Regions from separate parts of the Clostridium sp. LXY-7 genome, predicted to be linked through region 1. Evidence: a T-box and tRNA genes for the amino acid it is inferred to sense, from the RefSeq annotation. Region 1 holds a T-box; the other holds one or more tRNA genes.

Region 1 (15,625 bases):
TAATATATATAAGTTTCAATTAAATTTATGCATTATACAAATAGGCTTAAATATAAAATTAAATTAATTAGAACTTCATATTATTACTGCTCAACCGTTTCAAAACCTTGATTTACTAAGTCTCTATTCAAGTAAAACCTATTTGTATTATGTAATTTCATTATTGAAAAATATATATTTAGACACGTAAAAAATACTGGTTCAAACAAAGGAAGGTATATTATGAATTACATCACATGGTTTAGAGGATTTATAATGTTGCTTTCACTTATATATTTATTTTATTTAATAGGCGGAAATCTAATAAACCTAATTATATCTATTTCAGTAATACTATTAATTATAGATTACTTAAAAGAAAAAAATAGAAGAAAAAGTAAATATAACTATTAAAAACAAGCTAAATTTTAGCTTGTTTTTTGTTAATTATCTTTACCTATATTTGAAAGCACTAAACTCTTGTTGTGTTCCAGTGCCCAACTGATTCCCCAATCACTTTGGAAGATCAGAAGATCTCTATCTTTTAAATCTTTTACTATTTTGGTATCACTGGTTAAGCTTAACTCCTCAACTTTACCATCATATTTTTCAATCCATCTTATATTTCTAAATGATAACATATCCATCTTAATGTCGACATTGTACTCATTTTTAAGTCTAAACTCTAAAACCTCAAATTGAAGTACTCCAACAACACCAACAATAATTTGCTCAGTACCTATATGAAGTTCTTTAAACACTTGAATTGCGCCCTCTTGAGCTATCTGAGTAATACCCTTTATGAATTGTTTTCTTTTCATAGTATCTACAGTTCTAACTCTTGCAAAATGCTCTGGTGCAAAGGTCGGTATTCCCTCAAATTTAAATTTTTTACTTGGAGAGCATATTGTATCCCCTATACTAAATATACCTGGGTCAAATACCCCTATTATATCTCCTGCATAGGCTTCTTCTACTATTTCTCTATCTTGAGCTAAAAACTGTTGAGGTTGAGCAAGTCTAAGCTTATTTCCACCTTGATAATGAAAAACTTCCATTCCTTTCTCAAACTTTCCTGAGCAAATTCTCATAAATGCAATCCTATCTCTATGAGCTTTGTTCATATTCGCTTGTATTTTAAATACAAAAGCTGAAAAGTTATCCTCAAAGACATCTATAATTCCATCATCATATTTTCTTCCCAATGGTGCAGTTGTAAGTTTTAAAAAGTGTTCTAAAAATGGCTCTACTCCAAAATTAGTTAAAGCACTTCCAAAAAATGCAGGTGTCAATTCTCCTTTTCTTACCTTCTCTGAATCAAAATCATCTCCTGCAATATCTAACAACTCTATGTCCTCTAATAATTTCTCATATAGACTATCAGTTATAGCTTCTCTAACTGTGGCCTCATCATCTATGGAAATAATAGTATCTGATATCTCTGTTTGACCATGATCTCCAGCCTTGAATATATGAATCTCTCTAGCTTTTCTATCGTATACACCCTTAAAATGCATTCCAATTCCTATTGGCCAATTCATTGGATAGGATTTGATACCTAGTTCATTCTCAAGTTCCTCCATTAATTCAAAAGGATCTCTTGTCTCTCTATCCATTTTATTTACAAAGGTAAATATAGGAATTTCCCTTAAGCTACATACATGAAATAGCTTTCTAGTCTGATCCTCTACCCCTTTTGCTCCATCAATAACCATTACAGCACTATCTGCTGCCATTAATGTCCTATAGGTATCTTCACTAAAGTCTTGGTGTCCTGGGGTATCCAATATATTTATGCAATATCCTTCATAATTAAACTGCATTACTGAAGAGGTTACAGATATCCCTCTCTTCTTTTCTATTTCCATCCAGTCTGAAACGGCATGCTTTGACGCTTTTCTTGCCTTAACCGAACCTGCTAACCTAATAGCTCCTCCGTATAAAAGCAATTTCTCTGTAAGTGTGGTTTTACCTGCATCTGGGTGAGAAATTATTGCAAAGGTTCTTCTCTTTTCAATCTCTTTTATGTAATCAACCACCATATTCACTCCTTGTTATTATATAAATTACTATTGTAATTATAGTATTTCTATGTTAAGCACAATTTATATAATAACATATAGATAATACTAAAACAAATAGAAAAATTGATTTTTATCCTGTTTATTGTTGAAAAAATTCGTATATATTGTTATAATGTATTATTGTCTAGAAATTACTATGGAAACTATAAAGATGATATCTAAAATAGATATTTTAGCTTGAAGAGAAATTATCTTCATTTGAATATACAATAATAGACTATGCTACCTTTATCTTTAAAAAACCTATGAGAAAATTTCCTTTCTCATAGGTTTTTTATTTTAAGCATTATATTATAATTGAATAAGCCCAATTTTTCTCTGCATTTTTCTTAATGTTTTATTTGCTACATAATTAGCTTTGTCAGCACCTTTTTTATATATTCCTTCTAAATAGTTTTTATCTTCTAATAAGGCCTTAACTTTTTCTTGAATAGGCGCCAACTCTTCTACTATTGCTTCTGCCACATCTTCTTTAAATTTAGCATATCCTATACCTTCATAGTTCTTTTCTATATCCTGTGGCGAAATTCCCCTAATAGCACTTAAAATATTGATTAAATTTTTAATTCCTAGCTGTTCATCATTGTATTTAACGATACCTATGCTATCTGTAACAGTTCTAGATATTTTTTTTCTTATAACTTCTGGTGGATCCATTATTAAAATATATCCATTAGCATTTTCACTATCAGAGTCTGATTTTGACATCTTTTTTGATGGATTTTGAAGGTCCATTATCTTTGCTGCTGCTTTAGGAACATATCCCTCTGGTATGGTAAATGTAGGACTGTATAACTTATTGAATCTTTCTCCAATATCTCTAGATAATTCTAGATGTTGCATTTGATCCTTACCTACTGGAACTAAATCTGCTCCATATAATAGGATATCTGCTGCCATCAATACTGGATAATTAAATAGTCCCGCTGGTATACTTTCTCCACTACTCTTAGACTTATCCTTATATTGAGTCATTCTGCTTAACTCCCCCATATAGGTAGAGCAATTTAAAAGCCATGCTCCTTCTGAATGTGCTGGTACATGAGATTGTATAAATAGTGTATTCTTTTCTACATCAATTCCTGATGCTATATAAATAGCTAATATATCCAATGTTCTCTTTCTTAATTGTGCTGGAACTTGCTTTACAGTTATAGCATGAAGATCCACTACACAAAAATAACATTCATAATCCTCTTGAAGTTTTACCCAATTCTTTATAGCTCCTAAATAATTTCCTAAAGTTAAATCTCCTGAAGGTTTTATTCCACTAAAAATTACTTTTCTTTTTTCTTCCATAATTATTGCTCCTCTCATATAATGTTTATAAAAATAAAACCCTATGGAAAAACTCCATAGGGCATAAAATACGCGGTACCACCTATTTTAAGGCAATTAATAGCCTTATCTCTATAAGATACATAAAATATCTTCTCTCTATAACGTGAGAGACACGATTAAGACTACTAAATATAATTCATCCAATATCTCCACGACCCATTCAACCTAAACATAATTATGATAATTTCACCACATATCACTCTCTGAAAATTTGTTTTTAGGTTTACTTACTTCGCTTCAACGATTTTATTTAATATTTTAAGTTATCATATCATATTTTTTAAAAATAGTCAAGTCCTTTTACATTTTATACCTAGTATTTATTTAAGAGTTTAACGTACACTAACATCAGTACAATTTTCAAATTTAGGAGGGAATTTATATGGAAAAAAAACACAATGAAAATAAAACTACCTATGGTCCTAATGAGCGTGATTTTTTTGATGCTAGCTTAAAACCTGTAAAATCTTATTCCTTAGAGGATTCTGTACTTCTTCCAAATCATGTGGTGGATCCTGTAGTTGCTAATAATATATCTAACGTTGAATTTGATTATACCTACAATGGTGGCTCTGATCTACTAGATTTAAAAGACCAACCATTGACTTCGATAAATAAAAACACCCCAAAATAAAAGTATAGCCAGAGATCTCTGGCTATACTTTTTACTTTTTATACTGTTTATTTTTTCGATTTCATTCTTAATATAATTAACCTAAATATCTACGATTTAAATGTTACCTCTATTATATACTCTCCACTTTCCATTATTGGTATCATATCTCCTTCCATAACTTCACCATTGAATAAAATTTTGTCATTTTCACCTCTATTGATATTTATAATATAATGAGCTTCATTTATATTATATTCAATAGTGTAATTCTTCCATTCAATAGGTACACACGGTTTTATAGTAAAGCCTTTTCCTTGAACTAATTCCATCCCCAATATATATTGAAGTCCTATAGTATACATCCATCCAGAGCTTCCTGTATACCAACTCCACCCTCCTCTTCCTACATGAGGTGGCTCAGAGTAGACATCTGCTGACATTACATAGGGTTCTGTTTTAAAATTTTCTATTTTTTCTGTAGTATCCCCATGATTTATAGAATTTAACATAGAATAGAGTCTATACGCTTCGTTACTTCTCCCCATTTTTGCATAAGCTAGTATAACCCAAGTAGCTCCATGAGTATATTGACCACCATTTTCTCTCACTCCTGGAACATAGCTTTTAATATATCCTGGGTTAAGTTTGCTTTTATTAAAAGGTGGAGTAAGAAGAAGTATTAATTGCTCCTTAGACTTTATTAAGTTCTTCTTCAAAGACTCCATGGCTATTTCTGTTCTTTCATGGTCTCCACCATCTGAAATTACAGACCAACATTGAGCCAAAGCATCTATTTTACATTCACTATTATCTTTAGATCCTAGCGGAGTTCCATCGTCGAAATAAGCTCTTCTATACCATTCTCCATCCCAAGCATTAGCTTCTATATTATCTCTTATAAATTCTTTTACATGTTTATAGTTTTTGCTTCTATCAAGATCTTTCTTATAGTCGCAAACCTCTATAAACCGATTTAATAAATCATACAGGAACCAACCTAGCCATACGCTTTCTCCTTTTCCCTTATTACCGACTTCACTCATTCCATCATTCCAGTCTCCACTTCCCATCAATGGTATGTTATGAGTACCAAAATTTAAAGCTCTTTCTATAGATTTTATACAATGTAAATAAAGCTCTTCTTCTAAACTTGATTTACCATAGATATCATATCTTTCATCTTCTCCTTCTTGCAGTTCCTCGCCGCTTAAATATCTTACATTCTCATTTAGAATAGTATAATCTCCAGTTGCTTTCACATAAATACTCGTTACATAGGGTAGCCATAATAAATCATCGCTGAATCTAGTTCTTATTCCACTATCCACTACAGGATGCCACCAGTGCTCTACATCCCCTTCCTCAAACTGTCTAGATGCGGCATACAAAATATGCTCTCTTGTTATGGTTGGGTCTACATATATCAATGGAATTACATCTTGAAGTTGATCTCTAAATCCAAACGCCCCTCCACTTTGATAAAATCCAGTTCTAGAAAATAATCTACAGCTTATGGTTTGATACATTAACCAGCCATTTAACATTAAATTAAAACTTTGATCCGGAGTAGTTACCTTAATTTTACCTAATAACTTATTCCACTGTTCAGTACAATTCTCAAATTCTCTTTTAACGTACGATAAATCTTTATATCTATTAATAGATATGTCTATATCTTCTACCTGTTCTTTCGTTCCTAAAATTATTACTACTTCCTTTTCTTCAAAAGACTCTAACACAATATGAACTTTATTACATAAACAAGGATCTAATCCTTCTCCCGCAAGATTATTTAAATCAATCTCATCCATCATTTCAGGCTTAGAGAGGCTTCCTAACATACCTATAAAGCTGCTTCTATCACCTGTAAAAGATTTACTTTCTCCTCCAAATGTTTTAAGAAATACTCTGCTGCCAGAAAAGTTTGAGCTATATGGGTTTCTAGCATATATATACCCTTGACCTTTATTTATATGAGTATAAACCTTTTTATAATTATGTTCTCTCATAGCTCCCATTGCTAACTTTGCATAATAGGTAACGGATAAATTTCTTCTCCTACTCTCGTTATTCTTAAGTTTAACTATCAATACTTTTACTGTATCATCACTTGGCACAAAAGTTTTCAGTTCTCCAAATATATTATCATAGTTACAATTAAACTTTGAATAACCAAAACCATGTGTAATCACATATTCACCCTTGTGTCTTATAGGCTCAGGAGTTATAGTCCACACATCACTGCTCTCTTCATCCTTAATATAAGTAACTTCACTTAAGGTATCCTCAATAAAATCATTGTTCCATGGAGTTATTTTAAATTCTCTACTATTTTTATACCAAGTATAACTACTTCCAACTTCACTTATATGAAATCCAAAGTCTTTATTACTTATTACATTTATCCAAGGTGCTGGTGTGCTAATATTATCCTTTAAAACAATAATATATTCTCCAATTTCATTAAATCCACCATACCCATTAAAAAATTTTAAGGTATTTACATCATATTGTAATGGTGAATTCACTTTGCATACCCCAGCCTCAATTTTTCCATGATTTCTGGTATCATAATAGGTGTTTTTCATTAATAGAGATACTTGATCCCATAAACTTCCCTTATTGCCATACAACACTAGAGAACTTATTCCCTTGAGCAATTCAATATCTTCTTTGTTCATGGTAGCACTACTTTGAATAAATATTCCTCCAGGTCTATTTTCCATATCCTTAAAGCTACTGTTTAAAACAATCTGCTTTATCGAAGTTTGTAGTGGTTTCTCATAGCTTATTGGTTCACTAACTATTATTACTAAATCTACTTTTAATCCATGGTGTCCTAAATATTCATTACAACATATAGTTTGCCTAACTATATCACTATGCTTTTCATCCTCTAAAATAACTAGTATTATTGGTAAATCACCTGAAATTCCATATGCCCATAGAGAACTTTGGTTTTTATTTATTCGTTCTATTGCTCCCTCTCTATTTCTATAGCTAGAATTTAAATATATAATACTACTTCCAACACTTTCATACAGCTCCATTTGAGGAGGTTTTATACCTCTATTTAAAAGCTTCTTTTTAGTTTCTCTTTGAAGATTATCTATAGCCTCATCCAATATATAATTGTTATCATATCTACTTGCTATAGTTAATATATGTTCCTTGGAGTTTCCAACTACCGTAATATAATTAAATATACATTTCTCACCAGGCTTTAAAGTTATGCTTCCTCTTAGTGAAATAATTGGGTCTAATACGTTTCCTACCGATTCACTGAGTTTTAAATCATTAGTGATAGATATAGGATTTTTCTTTGAGTTCCCTCTTCCAACAAAATTCAATCTAGCAGTTTCATATTCCAAATGATTAATTCCATTTTCTATCAATAGTCTTTGTAATACATATTTCTCCCTATCTCTTTCACTTCTTGTTCTTCTTCTTGCTATTACACCATTTAACTCATTGATATATTCAGTAGTAACAAATAGATTTCCAAAGGCAGGATGTGCTAAATCTCCGTCATATGTCTGTAATACAATTTCACAATAACTAGTCAATTGAAGCTTTCTTTCTTCCTTGGAGTTGTTTTCTAAAGTTATTCTTCTTAATTCACAATCATCCTTTGGAAGTACATATACAGATGTATTTATTGAAACCCCTCTCCAAGATTTAATAAATTCTGCTTTATATGGATAAAATTTAACTTTATAACTATCATCTGCCTCCATGCAGGGTTCAAATGTTGTGGACGTAAAGTCTTCTGTAGTTAAATCCTTAATGTAGAAGAACATTCCATTGTTTCTATTTACAATATCTTCTCTCCATCTATATACAAATGTATTATCTATCTTTGAATATCCACTACCACAACTCTCTATCATGATGCTATATTTGCCATTTGATAATAATTGAGTTTTAGGAAACTTAGTTATTGGTTTATTGTAATTTCTTATATATATCATTGTATTATCAGATTTTTCTTCGCAGTATTTGTTATCTTCTACTCTATCAAAAACTACATTCTTACAATTTTTCTCTTGAAGTAATAATTCACAGCTCTTCATTATAGGTATATCATGAAATCTTCTTTGCAATATATCATGATTTATTACATTATCTATGGCTAATAGACTCATACCTAAATGATGTATCATAAAAGATTTTACAATTTTGTACTTCTCATTTTTTCTTCTCCCTTTAGTATAATCTAAAGCTTCATAGAATCCATATTTGCCTTCCATACCTAAAGAAATTAAAAGTTCTAAATTCTTTATACTATTAGGTATATTTTCCATAAGAGACATAACTGAAGAGTATGGAGAAACAACTAAGTCATCTTCTAATCCCCTTTTTAAACCTATTTTAGGTACTCCAAAAGCTTTATACTGATAATTTAAATCTAAATCAAAGGTATAGTATCCACTTTCTGATATTCCGAAAGGAATGCCCTTATTCATACAATATTCCATCTGATAATCTACTACAGAATTATAAGTCTCACTCCATAGTGAGTTTTCAAAATTCTTCAAAATCAACCTAGGCATATAATACTCAAACATAGTTCCACTCCAAGAAGCTAATCCATTTCTATTTCCCATTTTAGTTAAAGCCCTGCTTAAAGTAAACCAGTGTTCCTTAGAAACTTCCCCTCTTGCAATAGCTATATAGCTTGTAATTCTGGCCTCTGAAGCCAATAGATCATAATAGTTATCAGTAAACATTTGATTTTCTATATCATATCCAATATAAAACAACCTTCTTTTAGAATTATATAGCATGGAAAAATTCGTCTTATTAATAAGCTCATCAATTCTTTTCATTGTATCATTACATTTCTCTATAAATTCCCATATATTTTTTCTTCCTATAGATAAACTTATCATAATATCGGAAACTATATCTTTCCCCTCTGCGCTTAAAACTTTTTCAATACTATTACATATATTCTGTAAACTACATTTATTCTCTATGTTTAAGATATTATACTCTTCTAATTTATTAAATTTTTCATTAGCTATTTTTATCCAAGGAAAAAAGTATGTTATCTCTTCTATATAACTATTTATTTCATGTAATAGTTTGCTATTCCAATATCCTTTACATATATTAGCCTCCATAATTCCCTTTAAATCTAATAGTATTTGATATATTTCTTCTATATTTTTATGGGATCTAATAATCTTTCTATAACTTTCCTTGTATCTTTCTTGTACTGATTCATCTTTAACTTCTAATAATGCTAATTCTATAGTATCTTTTACTCCTTTTACTCTTCCATTGGCATAAGGCTTCTCTATAAAATCTTTTAACCCTTGTTGTATTACATATAAATAAGCAACTAAATTACCACTATCCACCGTAGAAATATATCTAGGAAAAAGTGGTTTTAAGGTTCCAATATCGTACCAATTATAAAAATGTCCTTTGTAACTCTCCAATTTTTCCATAGTATCTAAGGTTTTATTTATAGAACTTATGGCTTCTATGATTCCTAAATATCCCATATCCACTCCAACAATATTGCTCATTAGACCTAATCCTATATTAGTTGGAGATGTCCTCATAGCTATACCTCTATATGGTTCTTCCTGAAAATTATCAGGCCCTAAATAATTAGTTTCTTCTCCAATAAAATCTTGAAAATACGCAAAAGTTTTTCTAGAAACTCTTCTTATTAAATTCCTTTGATGTTCTTCTAGATAAATCTTATGTTTATTAGTTTTACTAATTCTATAAGCAATCCAAGGGCTTATAAACCATAATAATCCACTTGGTAACATAACAAGAAAAGTATCCATACTATTTATAAATGCCATACACAGAATTATTAAGCCTATTAAGCTTCCACTCCACATATACCTTATATAGCTCTCTATATCTTTTCCTGAAGTTCTCTCCGCTTCTTCCGCAGTTTGCCATTGTAATAAATTACATTTTGTCACTCCCATTCTCCAAAGAGTTCTAACTATTGCATCTATCATCAAATAAGCCTGAAATGGTAAGAAGGCATATATAAAAAACACCTGCTTCAAAGCCATGGAAAAACTATCTACTTTTCCACTCAAACTTATACTTTTAAGAGGAACAACAGCATTTTCAGAGATGTCAAATAATATAGGAGTGATTAGCGCTATAAATGCCGACATATACCATTTATCCAACCCATCGGGCATTACCATACATAATGAACATATTAAAAGCAAAATCATTGAAGGTGCTACTAAACTTCTTCGTAAGTTATCAATAATCTTCCATTTTGACAATCCATCTATACTATTTTTTCTGAATATCCATGGAATTAACTGCCAATCCCCTCTTACCCATCTATGAAGCCTTTTGGCGCTGGAATTATAATAAGCAGGATATCCATCAATAAGTTCAACATCCGTTAATAGCGCTGTTCTTAAAAAGCATCCTTCTAACAAATCATGACTTAACACTGTATTTTCCTTAATAACCCCACCTAATACACTATTAAATACATCTACATCATATATGGCTTTGCCTGTATAAATGCCTTCTCCAAACAAATCCTGGTATACATCAGACACCGCAGTGGTATAAACATCTATTCCTGTATTACCTGAAAAAATTTTAGAAAAATAAGTTTCATTGGCACTTTGCAATGATACAGCTATCCTTGGCTGCATTAAACCATAACCTCTCCAAACTCTATTTTCCCCCTGCTCTATATAAGCTCTATTCAGTGGATGTATCATAGCTCCAATCAACAACTTTGCTGTATCTCTTGGCAATATGGTGTCTGCATCTAAAGTGATGATAAATTTTATATTCTTTAGTGTTTCTATATTCTGATTAAAAGTCATATAACTAGTATTTTTATCATCTCTTATAAATCTATTAAATTCCTCTACCTTTCCTCTTTTTCTTTCCCATCCCATCCATTTATTCTCTTTTTTATTAAAAATTCTTTTCCGACATAAAAAAAAGAACCTTTCTTTACTCTTAGCGCAATATTTACTGTTTAAAAGATTTACATATGAACTACAAGCCTCTGATATATATTTATCCTCTTTCTCGTCTTCCTCATCACTATCTACATAATCACCGAGTAAGATATAATATAAATTCTCATCTCTATTCCCTAAGTAGTACTCTTCCATATTATCAACTAACTCTTTACCTCTTTTAACTGAAGAGATTATTGTAGGAACTATAATTCCTGTACTATATTCATCTGGAACTCCATTTTCTAAATCTATTTTACAGACAGTTCTAGGCTTAGACATATGAGTAACACTCCAATTAAATATTGATATAACCACTTCACTTAAAGGAATCAATGTAACTATAAAGGCCAATACATATTTGAAAAATCTCACATCATTATCATTGTAATAACTCCATGTGATAAATCCCATAGAAAGTAAAAGAATTATACTTCCTATAGCTAATAAATATGTCCCTACGGCCTTTCCTTTTACTATATTTTTTACTTTCTCAAATCCCTTGAAATCAATATCTAAAACTTTATTTAATTCTCTTCGTCCTTCATCTATAAGATAATAACCTATATGATTTTCAAATTGAAACTTCTTAGTGCCCTGAGCACAACTTAATAGCTTATGAGCAATAAAAATTTCAGGTATGTTATTTCCTCTAGATATTTCTTCTATTATATTTCTATATAATTGCTTTGAATAAAAGTCCATATTTATATATGTTTCCGTTGGATCTTTAACCAATATTTCCTCAACCTTACTAGTTAATTGAAATATTTTTATCCAATTAAAATTTTCAATTGCTCTAAGATTTAATATAGAATGGCTAATAGCTTTAGAATAGCTTATATTAGCTTGCTCTGACATAATAAAAATTTTATTCTCATTTATTTCTCTTTCTCTTAATCTATCTTCAATCCATAATTCTACTTCATCATCAGTGACTCCATTGTCTCTTAATGTTTTTAATAATGCTTCCCAAAAATATTCACTAGTAGGGAGTTCTTTTGAATTTAATTGGTTAATTATATTGCTTAAGGATCCATTTTCACGATTTGCTATAAAAATATTCCCTATCTCTCCCCCCTTCTTACTATCTTTTTCCTTTAGGGTAACTTCTGAACATACTCTACTTATAATTTGAATATAATACATTTTCATCATTGCACATAATGCCCATAATTCTCTATTAGTTAAAACAGTTATACTTTGATATTTATTTAAATATTCTATCAAGAAAGATTCACTCATTAACTCTCTTGAATTTATTATTTCTCTAGCTAAGTCATAAACCCTAGGAAACCGCTCTTCACCTTCATGTCTAATAGCTGGCAAACTCTTAACATAACTTTTTCTTATACTCTTTATCAATGCTTTATATTCTTTTTCTATAACATAGATGTTATCTAAAATCCATTCACTGCCTTGAATTCTTCTATATCCCTTTTGATATTCTCTCTTAAAAAAATTATGACATAGGATTATATTGTTATAACTATTCTCTACATCATACATTAACTTTTTACTAAATCTAACTTCTTCTATCTCTCTATGTTGTTGAGCTAATTTTTCTATTTCTAACACTGTCTTATTTCTTATATTCCATTGAATTTTAACACTTTGTACACGTTCACTCTTACTAACAGTACGTCTGTAAAGTATAATCATAAGTATAAATAATGTAACTGCTATGAAACTCCTCATTATACTCTTCCTTTCTTTCGATTTCTTCTTTTGTATTATTACCATATGTTCTTTTCTTATCCAAAAATATCATAATAAAAAAGAGATAGATTATTTTATTTTTCTACCTCTTCTTTATTATGATATTTTTACTTTTCAAAGCCCCATCTTATGATCTATATAAATCATGATATTCGTTAATATTTTTTGTTACCTACTTTGCATATATCTAAAACTATCCTGTAATAAGGATAGTATAATTAAGGCTATATAGTTAATTAAAACTATATAGCCTTATAATCTGATTCTATTAAATTGCACATCTATCGCAAGGATCTGTTTTAGGAGAATCTTTTAATACTCCTGAATTTATAACCTTGCTCTTAGATAAAGCACTACATTTCTTATTCAAATGATAAGATTTACCATTAGGTGTCCAATAAACCACAGTATCTTTGTCCGACTTGTTTTCTTCTTCATTATTCATAGAACTATTATTTTCTGAATTAGGGCTTTTACCCTTTATTAATCCATTATAACTCCCTGGTGAAGTATTAAATTTAATTATGCTACCATCACTAGTTGCTATAACTGTTCCATTCTCATCCGTTCTATAAACTTCAACATTTTTTTCTTTTAATTTATTCATTACATCCTGTCTTGGATGACCATAATCATTATCTACCCCAACGGTAATAACTCCATACTTAGGATTAACCTTTTCTAAAAATTCTTTACTTGTAGAACTATTGCTTCCATGATGTCCTATCTTAAGTACTGTGGATTGTAGATTAACTCCACTATTTATCATTTCTTTTTCTACTACTTCCTCAGCATCTCCTGTAAATAAAAATGAGTTGTTTCCATGCTCTAATCTAATAACAATTGAATAATTATTTGTATCTTCATAGGTTTCACTTATTGGAGCTAATATAGTGCACTTAGCATCACCTAAGTCTATAACCTCTCTAACCTTAGGCGTTGTAAAGTTCAATCCCTTATTTTTAGCAGCTGCAACTACATCCCTAAAAGTCTTTGTTGTTGCAGTAACTTTAGGCATATAAATTTTTCCTATGTTAAAATTATTTATTACATAATCAAGCCCACCTATATGATCTTCATGAGGATGAGTTCCAACTAAATAATCGATTTTTTCAATATTTTGTGCATTTAGATATTCCTTTACTAACTCACTATCTGCATTATTTCCAGCATCTATAAGCATAATTTTTTCACTACCTTCTATCAAAATAGAATCTGCTTGCCCTACGTCAATAAAATGTACTTTCAATTCATCAACGCTATTAACTGCTTCATTTTGGTTGTCCTTACCTACTTCACTACTACATCCAACTATAAATAAGCTTCCTAAAATTATTACTAATAGAGCTCCTATTATATTTTTAAAATTACTAAATCTCTTCATAAGTGCACCTCCTTAAAACACTATATCATAAGTTAAAAAAACTAGCCATAAAATGGTCGTATTTTGTCATATGTTGCTATTAATTTATATATCTTTGATGGTTATTAATTTCTTTATAATTTGAATCTTTCCTCTTTCAAGTTTTAAATATCCCGCTCTCTCTAAAGATTTGAGCTTTCTACTAACCACTTCTCTAGATGAACCAATTTCCTTAGCTAAACTTTCATGAGTAGTATATATAATATTGCTTTCTTTTTTTCTCATAGCCTTTACCAGTCTATTTTCCACGCTGTCATGAGTTATATTCTCCATACTTTCAATAAGAAGTTGAAACTTATCATGAAGACTAATATATATATATTTTAAAAATATCTCATCTTTTAATAAATAACCTTTTAATATTTCCATAGGCATAAAAAATGCTTCTGTTTTCTCTAAAGCTATTCCTCTAATATTTATTGGTTTATTAAATAATATACAAGATAATGCTCCGTGACAAATTTCACCAGCTCCAATAGTATAAAGATGTGTTTCTTCTCCATTTTCATTAACTTTAAATATATTAATTTTCCCCTTAACTACAAACATAAATCCTGCACAACTATTATATTCTTCTATGGTTTCCTGATGAAAATTATAGGTTTTAAAAATAACATTATTTTCAATTACTCCTCTATTCTCATTATTAATTTTTTTTAACGGTGGATAATATTCATATAACTTTTCTAAATTATTCATATCTAGCTCCTTTAAGTAAAGGGGCTGTCTCAAAATGAGTATGATATACAAAAATTTTTGAAACAGCCTTAATTTTATTTTAAAAATTATGGTTTTGCAGAATATTTCGGGATATAAAATAGGTATTTTAGGCATATGATGGAAAACAGGCTGCTCATATGCATATTTATGCATTTTGAGACAGCCTCCCATACTAAATTATAGCTTATAAAATTCTAAGAAGGTCTTCATTACATAAACGTGATCCTTGACACCTGCTAACTCTCTAATAGAATGCATTGAAAGTGTAGGATTTCCAATATCTACTGAACGAATATTAAGATGGGTAGCGGATATTGGTCCAATGGTAGAACCTCCCCTAGCATCTGAACGATTTACAAACTTCTGTACTGGTACCCCTGCTAAGTTACATATATTTTCATAAACTGCTGAGGAATCAGCATCAGAAGTGTAAGCACAATTAGCATTGATCTTTATAACAGGTCCTTTGTTAATTATTGGTCTGCTAGTTGGATCGTGCTTTTCACCACTATTAGGATGTACTGCATGAGCATTATCAGCAGAGATGATGAAAGATTTAGATAGCGCTCTAAATAACCCTTCTCTACCTTTACCTAAATTTATTAATATTCTCTCTAAAATATTAGCTAACATATCAGAGTCTGCTCCTTGTTTTGTAGAGCTTCCAACTTCTTCATTATCAAAGCAAACCATAACATTAGTTCCCTTTGATATGGGAGCATCTTTAATAGCTTCGATTCCTGCATGCACCATTTGAAGATCATCT
Region 2 (15,625 bases), on a different contig from region 1:
TATTCTATCATAGATAAGTTCACAATATACTCTATGGTCTGTAAGAGCTGCCCCTATTATACCTGGCTCCCTATGGTTAAATTCTCTCATACCATTAAATAAATGTGTGGCTACACTTACACCATGATCTATTCCCTTTCTGGCTTCGTTAAATGTAGCGTTGCTATGAGCCATGGAAACAGTAATATTTCTATCTTTCAAATAAGAAATAATCTCCATAGCTCCATGAATTTCTGGGGCTATAGAAACCATCTTTAATTTATCTTTAGCTACTTTTACAAATTCCTTAATAATCTTCAAGTCTGGCTCCTTAATATACATTTCTGGTTGCGCCCCTTTTCTAAGAAGGGAGAAAAACGGCCCCTCAAGATGAATACCAAGAATTTGTGAAAAGGCTTTTTTGTTTTTATAATTTGCTATATTTTTTATAGCGGTAATAATATTATCATATGAAGAGGTTATTATAGTCCCTAAGTAGGAAGTAACTCCATTTTTTATATGAAATTCTCCCATTTTATCAAGGGTTTCCTCTGTACTATCCATAATATCATGACCTGTGTTGCCATGGTTATGAATATCGATAAAGCCAGGTGATAAGAATCTTCCTTCTCCATCAATTATTTCACTCATTAAGTCTAAACTTATATTTTCTTCTAAATCTATATCTATTATCTTACCTTCATTGATTATAACACAATATCCTATTAACACACTATTAGGTGTGATTAATCTAATATTTTTGATTAAAGTACTCATTAAATCTCCTTTTTATAATCTAATCTTTTCAATAACTATATCTTCTATAAGCCTATTAATATTATTAATGTCTACTTTTCCTGTTTCTTCTTCCAAAGCATTAGCTGTACCACAGGCCACTGCTAATTTTAACATATTTTCAAATTCATAATTTCTTTTTAAAGATACAGCAAATCCTGCTATCATTGCATCTCCTGAACCTACTGGATTGATAGCCTTTACCTCAGGCACTCTTACTCTGTACATATAATTATCATTAAATACCAAACAACCCTCTCTTCCAAGAGATACGGCAACTATATTAATACCTTGTTTAATTATAGGACTTACTCCTTTAATTATATCCTCTTCCGTAGAAATAATATTTCCAATGAGATTTTCTAGCTCTTCCTTATTTGGTTTGATTAAATATGGTCTAGCTTCCATACCCTTCTTTAATGCTTCTCCACTAGTATCTAACAAAATTTTCTTTCCTCGTTTATTGGCTATCTCTATTAAATTCCTATAGGTCTCTACCTCCATATCCTTTGGCATGCTTCCTGAAATACATATAACTTTAGAATCTCTAATTAGCTCTTCATATAACTCATAGAACCTTTGCATATCTGTTTGTGATATCAAAGGACCAGACTCTAATATCTCTGTTTGACTACCATCCTCTGAGATTATTGCCAAGCAGCTTCTGGTTTCACCATTAATAGAAACAAAATTATTCACAATATTTATTTCATCTAACTTATCCTTTATATAGCTCCCAGATTTTCCTCCTAAGAAGCCTGTAGCTATCACAGGTTCATTGAGAATTTTTATTACTTTTGCTACATTTAATCCTTTTCCTCCAGCAGTATATTGAAAATCATCAGTTCTAAAAACTTTTCCCTTCTCAAATCTCTCAATGTTATACCTTCTATCAATTGACGGGTTTAAGGTAATAGTAATCATAGCCTACCCCCTATTTGCACTACCACAAATTTGTATCTTCTCTACTACCACCTTTTTCAATGCCTCTTTAGCAGGTATTAGGTAATGCCTAGGATCATTTACTTTGGGGTTTTCATTAAGGAATTTCTTTAATGCATTAACAAAAGGCATTTTTAGTTCTGTTGCAATATTAACTTTACAAATACCATTTTCTATTGCTCTTATAACACTTTCAGCCGGCACTCCTGAAGCTCCATGTAATACTAAAGGGATACTAACTAAGTTGTTAATCATATTTAATCTCTCGAAATCCAACTTTGGTTCACATTTATACACTCCATGGGTGGTACCTATTGCAACTGCTAATGAGTCTATATCTGTTTTTTCAATAAAGTCCAAAACCATATGGGGATTTGTAAGCATACTATCTTTTTCTTCAATTTTTCTCTCATCTTCTTGTCCACCAACTAGACCTAGTTCAGCTTCTACACTTACATTATACTTATGTGCAAACTCCACCACATCTTTTGTTATTTTAATATTTTCCTCATAATCCTTTAATGAGGCATCTATCATTACAGACTTATATCCTTCTTTTATGCATCTTTTTATGATTTCAATATCTGAGCAATGATCTAAATGTAATGAAATGGGGATATTATACCTTTTAGCCCCAACTTTAGCCATTGAAACTAAATAATCCATCCCTGCATAATCAATAGTTCCTGGTGAAGTAGCAATAATTACTGGTGAGTTTAACTCATTAGCAACTTCTAATACTCCCTGCATGGTTTCCAAGTTATAAATATTAAAAGCTGGAACAGCATATTTATTTTTTTTACAATCTAATAACATTTCTTTTGTTGAAACAATATCCATCTTATTCACCTCTCTAATATCAATTTATATAGTTAAAATTCCTTCATGGTATATGCCTTATCTATTTGTTTTATAAAATTCTAATAATGCTATACTAATACTCCACTTTCTTTATCAAATATATGAATTTTCTTATCATCTAGATATAGTCTTATATTATCCCCTTTTTCCACAATATTATCTGAATTTACTCGAGCTGTAAATGAATTGCCTTCCATTGTAAGGTAGAGATACTTCTCCGAACCTAGCATTTCTATAAAGTTTAATACACCCTCTAAGAAAACATCAGTTTTCTTATCATTATAATACATATGCTCTGGTCTAATCCCCATTACAACATCTCTATCTAGGTATCCCTTCTCTACTATTCTTTTACCTTTATCATTATCTAATTTAATCATGGAATTAAGGAGTTTTATGAAAACATCCTCACCCTCTTTAATAACTGTAACATCCATAAAATTCATCTTAGGGCTCCCTATAAATCCAGCTACAAAAATATTTGCTGGATTAGAATATACATTCTCTGGTGTATCCACTTGTTGGACTAAACCATCCTTCATTATTACAATCCTATCTCCCATTGTCATTGCTTCAGTTTGATCATGAGTAACATAGATAAATGTAGTTTCTAATTTATTGTGTAGCTTTGTTATTTCTGCTCTAGTCTGAATCCTTAATTTTGCATCTAAATTTGATAATGGTTCATCCATCAAGAAAACCTTTGGATTTCTAACAATAGATCTTCCAAGAGCAACTCTTTGCTTTTGACCGCCTGAGAGAGCTTTAGGCTTTCTATGAAGCAGTTTTTCTAATCCTAGTATTTTTGCAGCCTCTTTAATTTTCTCATCTATTTCTTGTTTTGAATGTTTTCTAGATTTAAGACCAAAGGCCATATTGTCATATACAGTCATATGAGGATATAATGCATAATTCTGAAAAACCATGGCTATATCCCTATCCTTAGGATGGACATCATTGACAAGTTCGCCATCAATATATAGGTCACCTTTAGAGATCTCTTCTAATCCTGCAACCATTCTAAGTGTAGTAGACTTTCCACATCCAGAAGGTCCTACCAATACTATAAATTCTTTATCTTTTATTTCCAAATTGAAATCACTTACAGCAGTTACATCACCTTCATATATCTTATATAAATTTTTAAATAATAAACCAGCCATAAAAATTCTCCCTTCATATTTGGGTAGTATTTGGGTATCTTCAAAAATAATAGAAATATGTTAATCTGTTTTCTTTTAAATACCTTAATTTATTCAAAGATTAATGGATTTCCCATTTTAATTGCTCTACTTTTATATTTTCAACAATATTAACATTATTTTTTCCCATTTTTATAGTTGAAGCATATAGTGCAGCACCATATACTGGCTTTAATATAGGAGTAATTAACTTAATGTGTCTATCTTCATCTTGAAAATAGTTTCTTAGTGGAGCTAAGACATATTCTCCTGCATTAAATACTCCGCCTGAGTAAGAAACCAATAATTTTTCCTTAGGTAAAAAGACTAATTTGTCTATTATGGATTTAATAGTTAGGTAAAGCTCAAATGCAGCTTGTGAATAAGCTTCTATTGCAATTTTGTCATCTTCTTTAGCCGCTTTATATAATAATTTAGCAAGTTTTGCAACTTCCTCTCTCTTCATTTCCATCTTATTCACAACTATATCAAGTAAATCAAAATCATTTTCAATACCAAATTCTCTTCGAACAATATGGTATAAAGGTGTTCTCTCTAATCTTCCATCAGCCTCTTTACTAAATATCTCTATGACCTTTTTACCAATCCAAAATGCTGAACCTTCATCTCCACAAAATGGTCCCCAGCCACTAGATCTTGCAACCTTACCTCTATAGTCCACCCCATATCCTATTGCACCTGTTCCAGCTACAACATTTATTCCAGGGGCACATCCTAGAGAACCTGCCCATGCTACTACAGCATCATTTACACATTTATATGTATCTTCCAACAGGATACTTTCAACCACTTTTTCAATATCATCAATATCTGTTGATATTTCTCCATATCCTGCAATCCCTATTACAGAAAAATCTATCCCCCGTATACATATATTTGCTTGCTTACAAACCTCTTCTATACCTTTCACCATAACTTTTTCAAATATTTCTAAAGATGTTTGTTTGTAATGACAGGTAGGTTTAATATCATGACCAAGTACCTGTCCATTTTCGTTTATTATGATGAATTCGGTTTTAGTTCCACCTCCATCTACTCCTAAAAAGTTCAAACAAACTCCCCCTATCACTAAAATATATATATTAAAAATTATTGTAATACTCCTTCATATTCACTACTTTGTTTGTTAATCTTGATTCCTCTGCTGCAAAAGCCATCATATGACTTTGTACAGAAACATTAGCAGATGTCAAAGCTTTACCTTTATTAGATAAGATTAAAGATATGAAATCTTGCATTATCCCTGTATCTCCACCACCATGGCCTCCGGTTATCTGCTTAGGATTTAGTACTTTTCTTTCATTTGTATCAAATAGTTGAATTTCTATTTCATTTTTACTGTCTATTGAACGAATTTCTCCTTTAGTTCCCATTATTTTAAGGGTTCTATTAACTTGATTTGTAAATGCTGATAAGTTAAAAGTGGCTGTAACATTATTTTCAAACTCCAATATGGTACTTTGATGATCAACTACATTATTATCACAATTGTATACACATCTGCCATAAGGACCTTCCTTAACTGCTTTTTCAACTTCTTCTATGGTTTGAGTCTCAACTATTGCAGTAGTTGGCCACTTTCCAACATTGCTGTAATATAATTTAATTGCTGAATAAGGACACTGGCTTTCTATTTTGCATTCAATACATCTATCCCCTGCACCTTCAGGTTTTCTTTCTTTTTTGAAATAGCTTAATTCTCCAAAGGAAGCAATTTGGGTACAACTACTTCCCACTAGCCATAACAAGATGTCCATATCATGACAAGATTTCTGTAGCATTAATGAGCTTGATAAGTTAGAATTTCTCCAGTTTCCTCTTACAAAACTATGAGCAAAATGGAAATATCCAATATTTTCGTTATGTTGAATAGACATTATATCCCCTATTTCTCCACTGTCTATTAATTTTTTGATATTATTAAATAAAGGTGTATATCTGAGAACATGACATATCATGAAAATCTTATTATTTTCCTTTGCAAGCATTCCTAATTTCATTACTTCATCTGGGATACTTGACATAGGTTTTTCTAAAAGTATATGATAATCTCTTTTTAATGCAAGCTTTGCAGGTTCAAAATGTATTCTGTCTGGAGTAGCGATGATTACTGCATCGCAGAATTTATCTTTTTCTAAAAGCTGCTCCCATGATTCAAATTGATATTCTGGCTTTATATTATGTTTTTCTGAAAACTCTCTTCTTTTTATCTCATTTGGTTCTGCTACTGCTACAAATTCTATATGCTCAGGATTTGTAAGTGCATAATTTCCATAAATATCCTTACCTCGTTGTCCTGCTCCTATTAACCCAACTCTAACCTTTGACATTTTTAATCCCCCTTAACTAATTAAGATTTTTAAAATATTATAATTTGAAATTCAATTATATTAGCCTTTTGTTCCAGTGAAAGCCATTCCTTCAACAAATTGTTTTTGGAATATTAAGAATACAATTATCATAGGCCATATAGCAAGTACCGTTCCAGCCATCATTACTGGGTAATTGGTAGAATGCTGTCCTTGCATAGAAGCAAGACCTGCTGACAATGTCATCTTATCTATAGATGTGTTTGCAATTAAAGGCCACATTAACGAATTCCAACAATATAACATTGTACTTATTGCAAGTGCAGTTAATGCAGGTTTAACTAAAGGAAGCATTATCTTGGTCAATATTTGAAAACGATTATAACCATCCAATACTGCAGCTTCTTCTAACTCCTTTGGAATATTCATAAAAAACTGTCTCATTAAATAAGTGCCAAAAGCGCTAAATAAACCAGGAAGAATAAGGGCAGGTATTGAATTTAATAATCCTAGTTTTTTAATAATCATAAACTGAGGGATTATAAATATTTGCCCTGGTACCATAAGTACAGATAGTATAAGAATAAATATAAAATTTTTCCCTGGAAAATCAATTCTCGCAAAGGCATATCCTGCCGTGGAGCAAAAAATTAGTTGTCCTATAGTGGTCACTACAGTGTATACAATAGTATTGTAATAAAATGTTCCATAGGGTAGTGTATCTATAGCATCTTTATAATTGCTCCACTGTAGTGAAGATGGAAAAATTTTAGGTGGTATTTGTGTCGTTTCTCCTAATGTTTTAAGCGATGTTAGTATCATCCATATAAATGGTATCGCCGTAGTAATTACTCCTATTATTAAAAGAAAATGTATAAGAATTTTTTTATTTTTATTTAAATTTAATTCATTCATTTCCAACTCTCCTAACCTATTCTTACTAATCAACAAATTTCTTCTGCAGTTTAAGTTGAAATGCTGTAATAATAAGTATTATTGCAAATAATACTATAGAAATTGCTGATGCATATCCTTTATCAAGATATTCGAATGCATTCTTGTAGAATAGATATACAATAGACATAGTGCTATCTATTGCCATACTAGTCTTGCTAATCATCATAAATATTATGTCGAACATTTGAAGGGCACCAATCAATGATGTAATTGAAACAAAGAATATTGTTGGTGATAGCAAAGGTAAAGTTATTGAGAAAAATTGTCTTATTGGGCCCGCACCATCTATAGTTGCAGCTTCATAATAAGATTTTGGAATTCCCTGGAGCCCTGCAAGAAAATAGATTATTTTCATTCCTAAGGAACTCCATATGCCTACAATTATTAAAGCTGCCATTGCGTATTGAGGCTCTGCTATCCAAGCATGTCCCTCTAAACCAAGCTTAGCTAAAATTTGATTTATTAAACCATATTGTCCATTGTAAAGCCATTTCCACATCGTTGCGATGGCAGCAGGCATAGTTACAGCTGGCAAGAAAAACAATAATCTATAAAATGAGATTCCTTTTATCTTCAAATTTAGTAATGTAGATATAATAATTGATAAACAAATACTAATCGGAACAGATACTATAGTAAATTTAAAAGTATTTAATAATGCTCGTGGGATACTGGGATCAGAAACAAGTCTTTTATAATTTTCAAGTCCAATCCATGAGTATTTTCCAAAAGAGCCTAAATCAGTAAAGCTATAATACAGGTTTTGAAAAAAGGGTATTATATAAAATAAACCCAGCCCTAATAATAATGGCAGTATTAATAAGTACCCCCAAAGACAATCATTTAACTTTTTATTTCTAAATTTACTCTTTTTCTTAGGAGGTTGTTCCTTTTTAATTTCTCTTTCTTCAATAATTAATGTATCCATTTTACTCCCCCTTCTTTAAATCTAAGGAATAGTACAAACTAGGTGAACTCTTTAAAAAAAGTCCAACTAGATGTACTACTATTAGTTTTTACCTTATTTTTCTTGCTGAAGTGCTTCGTCCATTTCCTCACCGATTTTTTTTAAGCCTTCTTCAACTGATATTTGTCCAGCCCACATTTGCTTAATATATTTAAGTTCAATATCATTCCACTTTGGTGTATTTTTTGATGCTGGATACATTATTGAATAGTCTAATTCGTCAACATATGCTTGAAGATTTAGGCCAGGATAAGTTTTTTTCCATATATCTAATACATCCATACGTGCAGGAATAACTACTCCTGATTTTGCCCAAATTTCATTTGCTTCTTTACCTCCAAGAAACTTCACAAATTCCCAAGCTTCTTTAGGATGTTTTGTATTAGCAGAAATAACATTACTCAATCCATGTATTACTGCTGCACGCTCTTTAATCAATGGCATTACAGTTAAATCAACATTATCTTTTATTAATTCATTTTCCATAAATACAGGTACATTCCATGAAGCCGCGTTAACCATGGCCAATCTCTCAGCCTTAAACATGTCTATTTCATAGGTATCTGCCATTTCTTCTAGAGTAGGTGATACCCCCTCTTTTATAAGATCTATCCACATTTGTGTTCCTTCAATAGCTTCAGGAGAATTATATCCTGATTTTTTTCTATCCTCTGAAATTATAAACCCACCGTTTTGAGGTATTGAGTTATAAAGACCTTCTTGTGTATCAGGTCTTGCAGCTATTCCGTAAACACCTTTTTCTTTATCTGTTAGTTTTCTAGCAGCTTCAACCAAATCATCCCATGTCCAATTCTCATTTGGGTATTCTACACCTTTCTCATCAAACAGCTTTTTGTTATACCATAACGCTGTTAAATCCCAATCTTTTGGAATACCATATAGTTTATCATCAATAGTATATAAGTTTACTAAGCTTTCTGGATACAAATTTAAGTCGATATTATCTTCTTTCACCTTATCATCAATAGGCAACAATATTCCATTTGATGCATATTTAACTATATTGGGACCATTCATCCAAAATATATCTGGAAGAACTTCACCAGTAGCGGCAGCTTCTAGTTTTGTCCAGTATTGGCTAAATGGTGTTAATTGAATATCAATTTTAATATTTGAATTTTGTTCTTTAAATTTGTCCGCTATTTCTCGTAGTATTGGTTCTTGATACTTATCCCACAATCCAAAGGTCAAAGTTACATTGTCGTCATTACCAGAAGTTTTCTTATCAGTTTCTCTGCTACATCCAGCAAGTATTGTAGTCACTATAATTACAGAGAGAATGGTACTTATCATTTTTTTAAATTTCATAATATTTTCCCCCTTAAATATATTTTTTATAGTTATTACTTGTAATTATAAATTGATACTCCCTTAACTACTCTATTAACAAGTCCACTTGGATTAGGATCGTCAGGTTCTACATGCACTTTTACTGAATATAATAGTGCGAATATTTGAGCGTAAACTAGATAGAGTAATGATATATAAGTTTCATTCTCAACTTTAATTGGATATTTACTTAAATAAAATTGATAATTTGAATTTTTTTCAACCTCTTCATCATATTCCTTTGTAACTGAGATTATCTTATGCTCTCCAGTATTGTTGTAAACCTCATTTAACATGTCTATATCATATTTTCTTGCATAATCATCTATTGAAACATATAGAAATATTAAAGTTTTATCATCAACAATGGACTTAGGACCGTGTCTAAACCCTAAGACTGTCTCATCATAAGATATAATTTTTCCCCTAGTTAGTTCTAATAATTTTAATGAGCTTTCTTTTGAAATTCCAAAAAAACTACTAGACCCTAAATATACAACCCTCTTATAATCATAATTTAATAATTTCTTCTGTTCTTTATATCCAACATCTAATAAATGTTTGCCGATGACCGACATTTCAAATATCTGTTTTTTATTCTCTTCAAGGTTTTCCATATCAAAAATCAATGACGCCGCAAGTGTCATACAAGTAAAGCTACTAGTCATTGCAAATCCTAAATCATTAGATCTATTTGGCATAAGTAATAAAAAAACGTTTTCATTCTCCTTGGACATTTTTGCTAGTTTTCCTTTTGAATTGCATGTGACAAATATATGACTTATGTCATCAACTAAATTATTAGCTAAATCATAAGCTGCCACACTTTCGGGACTATCCCCTGAACGAGCAAAGGATACCAATACTGTAGAAATATCCTTTTTAAAATATGACTCCGGATTAGAAACTATGTCCGTTGTAGGTATAGATTCAAAAATGTATTCCTTTCTTTTGTTTAAATAGGGAATCACTACTTCCCCTACATAGGCAGACGTTCCAGCTCCTGTAAATACAATTCTAATCTTTTTCTTTTCAAGTCTTTCCTCTATAAACTTGTTAATACTATCTTTGTTACTTTCGATTATTTCCAATGTTTCCAACCAAAGCTCAGGTTGTTGGTATATTTCTTTGGCTGTATTAAATCCATTCAGTTCTTTCCATTTTTCTTCATTAAATCCAAACATTCTATCACCCTTTATCATATTATAACGTCATCATGTCATCATGTTGTAATTACCAGTTGTATTAAAAAAATTTATTTTTTTAATACAACATGATATTTAAATTTATCTCCTCTTGCAATGCCTTTTGTATATTCAATAATCATAGTATTTTCATATGTTATTCTCTCTATCATCATTGCAGGCGATCCAGAATTATACTTTAATATTTCTGCTTCTTCTTCCCTGGCTAACACTGGTTGAAATATTTCCTCAGCGCAGGTAAATGTTGTTTTGTATGCCTCTGTAAATATATTGTACATGGCATCTTTTTCTAGTTGTTCTTTTGTAAGCTCTGGGAATCTGCTATAAGGCACATAACTTGTTTCTAGCATCATAGGTTCATTATCAGCTAGTCTTAATCTTGTAAATACATAAATTTTTTCTCCTGACAATAAATTCATCTTTTTTGCTAACTCGTCATTACATTCTATTGATTTAAAATCTAATACTTGTGATGATGGTTTCTTCCCTATTTTTTTCATTTCATCAGTAAAGCTATAAAACTCTAGAAGGTCTTGTTTCAATTTTCGGGGTGAAACAAAGGTCCCTTTTCCATGTTCTCTATATACATATCCTTCCCTCTCTAATTCTTGTATAGCTTGTCTTACAGTAGATCTACTAACATTGTAAGTTTCACACAACTCTCTTTCTGAAGGTAGTTGATCATTTTCATTCAGATACCCTTGTTCCATCATTTCTATAATTATATCTATCAACTGGTAATATAATGGTATTCTGCTTTCTTTATTTATGCTCTTCATATTTTCCACCTACGATTATTTTTATTACTGGTACGTACCATTTATGTTAATATTATATTATTTCTCATATACTGTCAATACAATTTAACAATTTACTTTACTAAAATTACATCCTTTATTTGAAGAATAAAAAAACTATTTATTACTAAGACTTGAACCAAGTAAGAACAACAACTTTCATCATCAAGCTGTTGACCATGCGGGCATAAAAAAACTCAGTAAACCTTTGAGTTTACTGAGTTTCTATGGCAGGGGCACGAGGACTTGAACCCGGAACCAACGGTTTTGGAGACCGCTACTCTACCAATTGAGCTATACCCCTTCGTAACAAGACTTATTATATAATATATACGTAATAAAATCAATAGTTTTTATTTTATTTGCCAATAAAATATTAAAAACCATTGTTGAAAGTGAATTAGTCTATCATTAATATTTTTAATAATACACTATTCATTTTCAACTTGGGAAAGCTATTAATAAAGATAAGTTGAAGCATTCTCACAAATAGATATATTAAGCATTTTCTCTTTTACTATTTTTTTATAAGAACACAAAAATTCATTTAACTCATTATCCGTTAAGTCAATTTTCTTAAAACTTTTTAATATTACATTTTCATCTTGAAGTATTATCTCTAAGCTGTTTTTGTCATTACTAATGCTATATGTGTTTATAGTTTTAGTACTCATTCTAGCATTATACTTCTCTTGAAATCCAATAGCCTTCCTTACACCTTCATAATCCTTACCGATGCTCCCAAGCACACTGTTATTATCAATACCTAAATTACTCATCTCTTTTTCTATATCATCCATAGAAAAACCATATCTCTCCATAAGCTTTTTTTGTATATTCATAAACTTCTCTTGGGATATGTTATTGTCTAACATATACTTCTGTATCTTTCTACTCATTTCAGCCATAGATAATTTACCTTGAGACATAGTATAGTACATTGAATATATATATTCTTCAAACTTATCTATATCTTTATCCGTGGCTTTATTCTTTAACTCATTAAAATCTATTACATCACTAATTTTAACCATCTCCTAACATTAATAATTTTAATGCTTATGATTTATAAACTAGTATATTATATAAAACTCTTAATTTCTACTATGTTTAAATAAATTTTTTATTAACAACCACATAAATAAAATACAATTTATGTGGCAGTTAATAAATGGTTTATATAAATTATTCCAAAGTAATTATTGTACTTTAAACCCTGCTGCTTTAATTTTTTCTATAATTTGATCCATGCTATCGGTTCTTAGCCTAACAACTATTTCTTTTACTTCTGTTATACTCTTAGGATCTACAACTACAAAGCTAATTATATGTCCATTATTGTCCGTTATTATTTTAGATAATTTTGATATCTGTCCTGGAATATCATATGCTATGACAGCTAAACGATTTCCTCTATTTAATCCAAATACTTCTGTGAACTGATGGAATATAGCGTAATGTGTAACAATTCCTTTTAATTCTCCCTTTTTATCCACTACAGCTACAAATGAAATATTTTTAGTTTCTAAGAAATGAGCTGCCTCTTCTACTTGTTCTAATGGATCTATTACTGGTACATCTGTTCTCATAACGTTTTCAACTAAAAAGTCTGATAGTAAACAATTTCTTTCTATACATTTTTCATAGTAATACGTATATACTTGCTCTTTAGATATGCAGCCGTAGAATTTATCACCTTCCGCTACTGGTATGGATAAAAACCCATTTTTTTCCATTAAGCTTAGTGCATCACCTATGGTAGCTTTTGGTACTATTGTAACTAATTTTTCTTTTGGTAACATTAAATTTCTTACAAACATATTTATCCCCCTTTTCAAATCCATTTATATGTATATTATACTTTATTTTTTAAGAATAATGTATCAATTATATTTGTATAAAATAATTTTCCATATATTCTTATATTAATATGTAATGAATATGATATAATGTTACTAAATTTATATAGTTTATAAATTTTGGGAGGATAATATGAGTATAAGTCTTAGTAAAATCGTTATGGCTCTATCTATCTCCTTAGATTTAGCAGAAAATAATTTCATGAAGGATGTCCATGTGGTTGAACATGTATCAGAGGTTAACTTTTCAATGCATAAATACTCACACCACTCTCAGTGTACAACCTATATAGCTCTTGAGTTGGGTAGAGTCTTGAATCTAAGTGAGGATAGTTATTACAATTTATATGTCGCTTCTATGCTTCATGACATAGGGGCACAAAATATGTTAGATAAAGTCCATAATTCAAGTGAATATATTAAAAAACACTGTATTGAAGGTGCCCGTATGATTCAACAAACTCCTTCTCTTATACAGGTTTATGATATTATTCTATATCACCACGAAAATTATAATGGTACCGGTTGTATGAAGCTTAAAAGCTACCTAACTCCTTTTGAAAGCCAAATAATAAGATTAGCTGATTTAATAGAAATTAAATATGATTCTAATTTACAGCTTTACCCTGAAAAGGATAACATTATTAACTGGGTGAAATCGCAAAGTGAAATATTATTTAATCCCAAAATTGTGGATGCTTTCTTAAATATAGCTAATACTGATAGTTTTTGGTTTAATCTTTATAATGTTTCATACAGAAATTTTTTATTAGAAAACATAGCTCCTATTAATGATAGATTTCTTTCCTTAAAGGAGTTTGAAACTATTGCAGAAACATTTGCTACTATAATAGATAATAAAAGTAGTTTTACTGCACGACATTCAAGAGACATAGCCAATTTGGCCTATGATGTGTCAAAATATTTAAATTATGATGACGATAAATGCATAAAAATGAAAATATCTGGACTTTTACATGATATTGGCAAGTTAGCTATACCTACAGAGATATTAGATAAAAATGGGAAACTAACAGATGAAGAATTCTCTATAATAAAGTCTCATCCTTATTATACAAAATTAATTTTAGATAGAATTAGTAATATAAAAGATATTAGTGACTGGGCATCTAATCACCATGAGAAACTAAACGGCTTTGGATATCCTAGAAGACTTAAAAGTGATGATATTTGTGAAGAGAGTAGAATAATTGGAGTTTGTGATATATATCAAGCCCTAACTGAGGATAGACCTTATAGAAAGGGAATGTATATGTACGAAGCATTTCAAATATTAGATGATATGTCCAGAAATGGATTAATCTGCAATAAGGCAGTTAAATATCTTAAAAACACATTGGTATCTAAGGTAGAAAAAAAATAATACCATAAAACAAAACATAGTATATAATATTATATGCTATGTTTTGTTTTATGGTATTATTAAGCTACACTTTTCATTTTTTTGATTTTGGGCTAAAATATTAATGAGGTGAAATACATGGAGTTTTTAGTTAGTAGTGTTGATGAAATGATGAATCTGGGTATTCAATTAGGAAAGCTATGTAATAAGAATGATATTATTTGCTTAATTGGAGATTTAGGTACTGGTAAAACTCATCTTACAAAAGGAATTGCAAAAGGATTGGAAATAGATAATCATATCACAAGTCCTACTTTTAATATTGTAAATGAATATGAAGGAAGGCTTAAGTTTTATCATTTTGATGTTTATCGAGTTAATGATCCTGATGAAATTGAAGCTATTGGCTTTGATGAATATATATTTGGTGATGGAGTAAGTGTAATTGAATGGGCAAACTATATAGAAGAACTAATTCCATCAGAAAATTTAACTATAAAATTAGATAAGATCCCCTCACTAGGAAATACCTATAGAAAAATAACAATAAACTATACTGATAATAGATATGATTATATAAAGGAGCTAACACTATGAAAATTTTGTCTTTAGATTCTGCAACTGAAAGTGCCACTGCCGCTATTATAGAAGATAATAAACTTTTAGGCGAAATTACTTTTAATTATAAAAAGCAACATTCAGTAATCATGATGCCTATGATAGATAAGCTTTTAATCAATACAAATTTGTCTATATCGGATATAGATGGTTTCGTTGTTTCAAAGGGGCCAGGTTCCTTTACTGGACTTAGAATAGGAATGGCTACCATAAAAGGCTTGGTTCAAGCAACTAAAAAACCTTTTATTTCCATATCTTCATTAGATGCTCTTGCAAATAATTTGATAGTTGAAGATTGCATAATTTGTCCAATTATTGATGCTCTAAGAGGAAATGTATATACGAATTTTTATAAGCGTGATAACAATGAACTTTTAGCTTTAGATAATCCTCAATTATTATCTATTGAACAGTTGATAAA

The links. A T-box is a leader RNA that pairs with one kind of tRNA and senses whether it is charged. The one in region 1 lies ahead of trpS (tryptophan--tRNA ligase), so its partner is inferred to be a tRNA-Trp.
Region 2: it encodes a tRNA-Trp, which carries the amino acid that the T-box ahead of trpS (tryptophan--tRNA ligase) is inferred to sense. The anticodon was not compared.

The regions. Positions count from the first base shown of each region.
Region 1 covers NZ_JBLLJL010000005.1:126,443-142,067, forward strand. Annotated here, with positions in the region: gene ACI48Q_RS17000 (hypothetical protein) at 223-393, shown strand; gene ACI48Q_RS17005 (peptide chain release factor 3) at 423-2,018, opposite strand; gene trpS (tryptophan--tRNA ligase) at 2,355-3,362, opposite strand; T-box leader at 3,417-3,654, opposite strand; gene ACI48Q_RS17015 (hypothetical protein) at 3,787-4,038, shown strand; gene ACI48Q_RS17020 (glycoside hydrolase family 94 protein) at 4,128-12,695, opposite strand; gene ACI48Q_RS17025 (ComEC/Rec2 family competence protein) at 12,985-14,100, opposite strand; gene ACI48Q_RS17030 (Crp/Fnr family transcriptional regulator) at 14,185-14,838, opposite strand; gene ACI48Q_RS17035 (M18 family aminopeptidase) at 15,037-15,625, opposite strand, start outside.
Region 2 covers NZ_JBLLJL010000004.1:188,715-204,339, reverse strand. Annotated here, with positions in the region: gene nagA (N-acetylglucosamine-6-phosphate deacetylase) at 1-756, opposite strand, end outside; gene pfkB (1-phosphofructokinase) at 769-1,698, opposite strand; gene fba (class II fructose-1,6-bisphosphate aldolase) at 1,702-2,556, opposite strand; gene ACI48Q_RS14175 (ABC transporter ATP-binding protein) at 2,646-3,740, opposite strand; gene ACI48Q_RS14170 (N-acetylglucosamine kinase) at 3,841-4,830, opposite strand; gene ACI48Q_RS14165 (Gfo/Idh/MocA family protein) at 4,862-6,109, opposite strand; gene ACI48Q_RS14160 (carbohydrate ABC transporter permease) at 6,170-7,003, opposite strand; gene ACI48Q_RS14155 (carbohydrate ABC transporter permease) at 7,029-7,973, opposite strand; gene ACI48Q_RS14150 (ABC transporter substrate-binding protein) at 8,067-9,341, opposite strand; gene ACI48Q_RS14145 (SIS domain-containing protein) at 9,377-10,564, opposite strand; gene ACI48Q_RS14140 (GntR family transcriptional regulator) at 10,618-11,346, opposite strand; tRNA gene ACI48Q_RS14135 (tRNA-Trp) at 11,593-11,668, opposite strand; gene ACI48Q_RS14130 (DUF3867 domain-containing protein) at 11,823-12,389, opposite strand; gene ACI48Q_RS14125 (CBS domain-containing protein) at 12,564-13,184, opposite strand; gene ACI48Q_RS14120 (HD-GYP domain-containing protein) at 13,357-14,607, shown strand; gene tsaE (tRNA (adenosine(37)-N6)-threonylcarbamoyltransferase complex ATPase subunit type 1 TsaE) at 14,725-15,183, shown strand; gene tsaB (tRNA (adenosine(37)-N6)-threonylcarbamoyltransferase complex dimerization subunit type 1 TsaB) at 15,180-15,625, shown strand, end outside.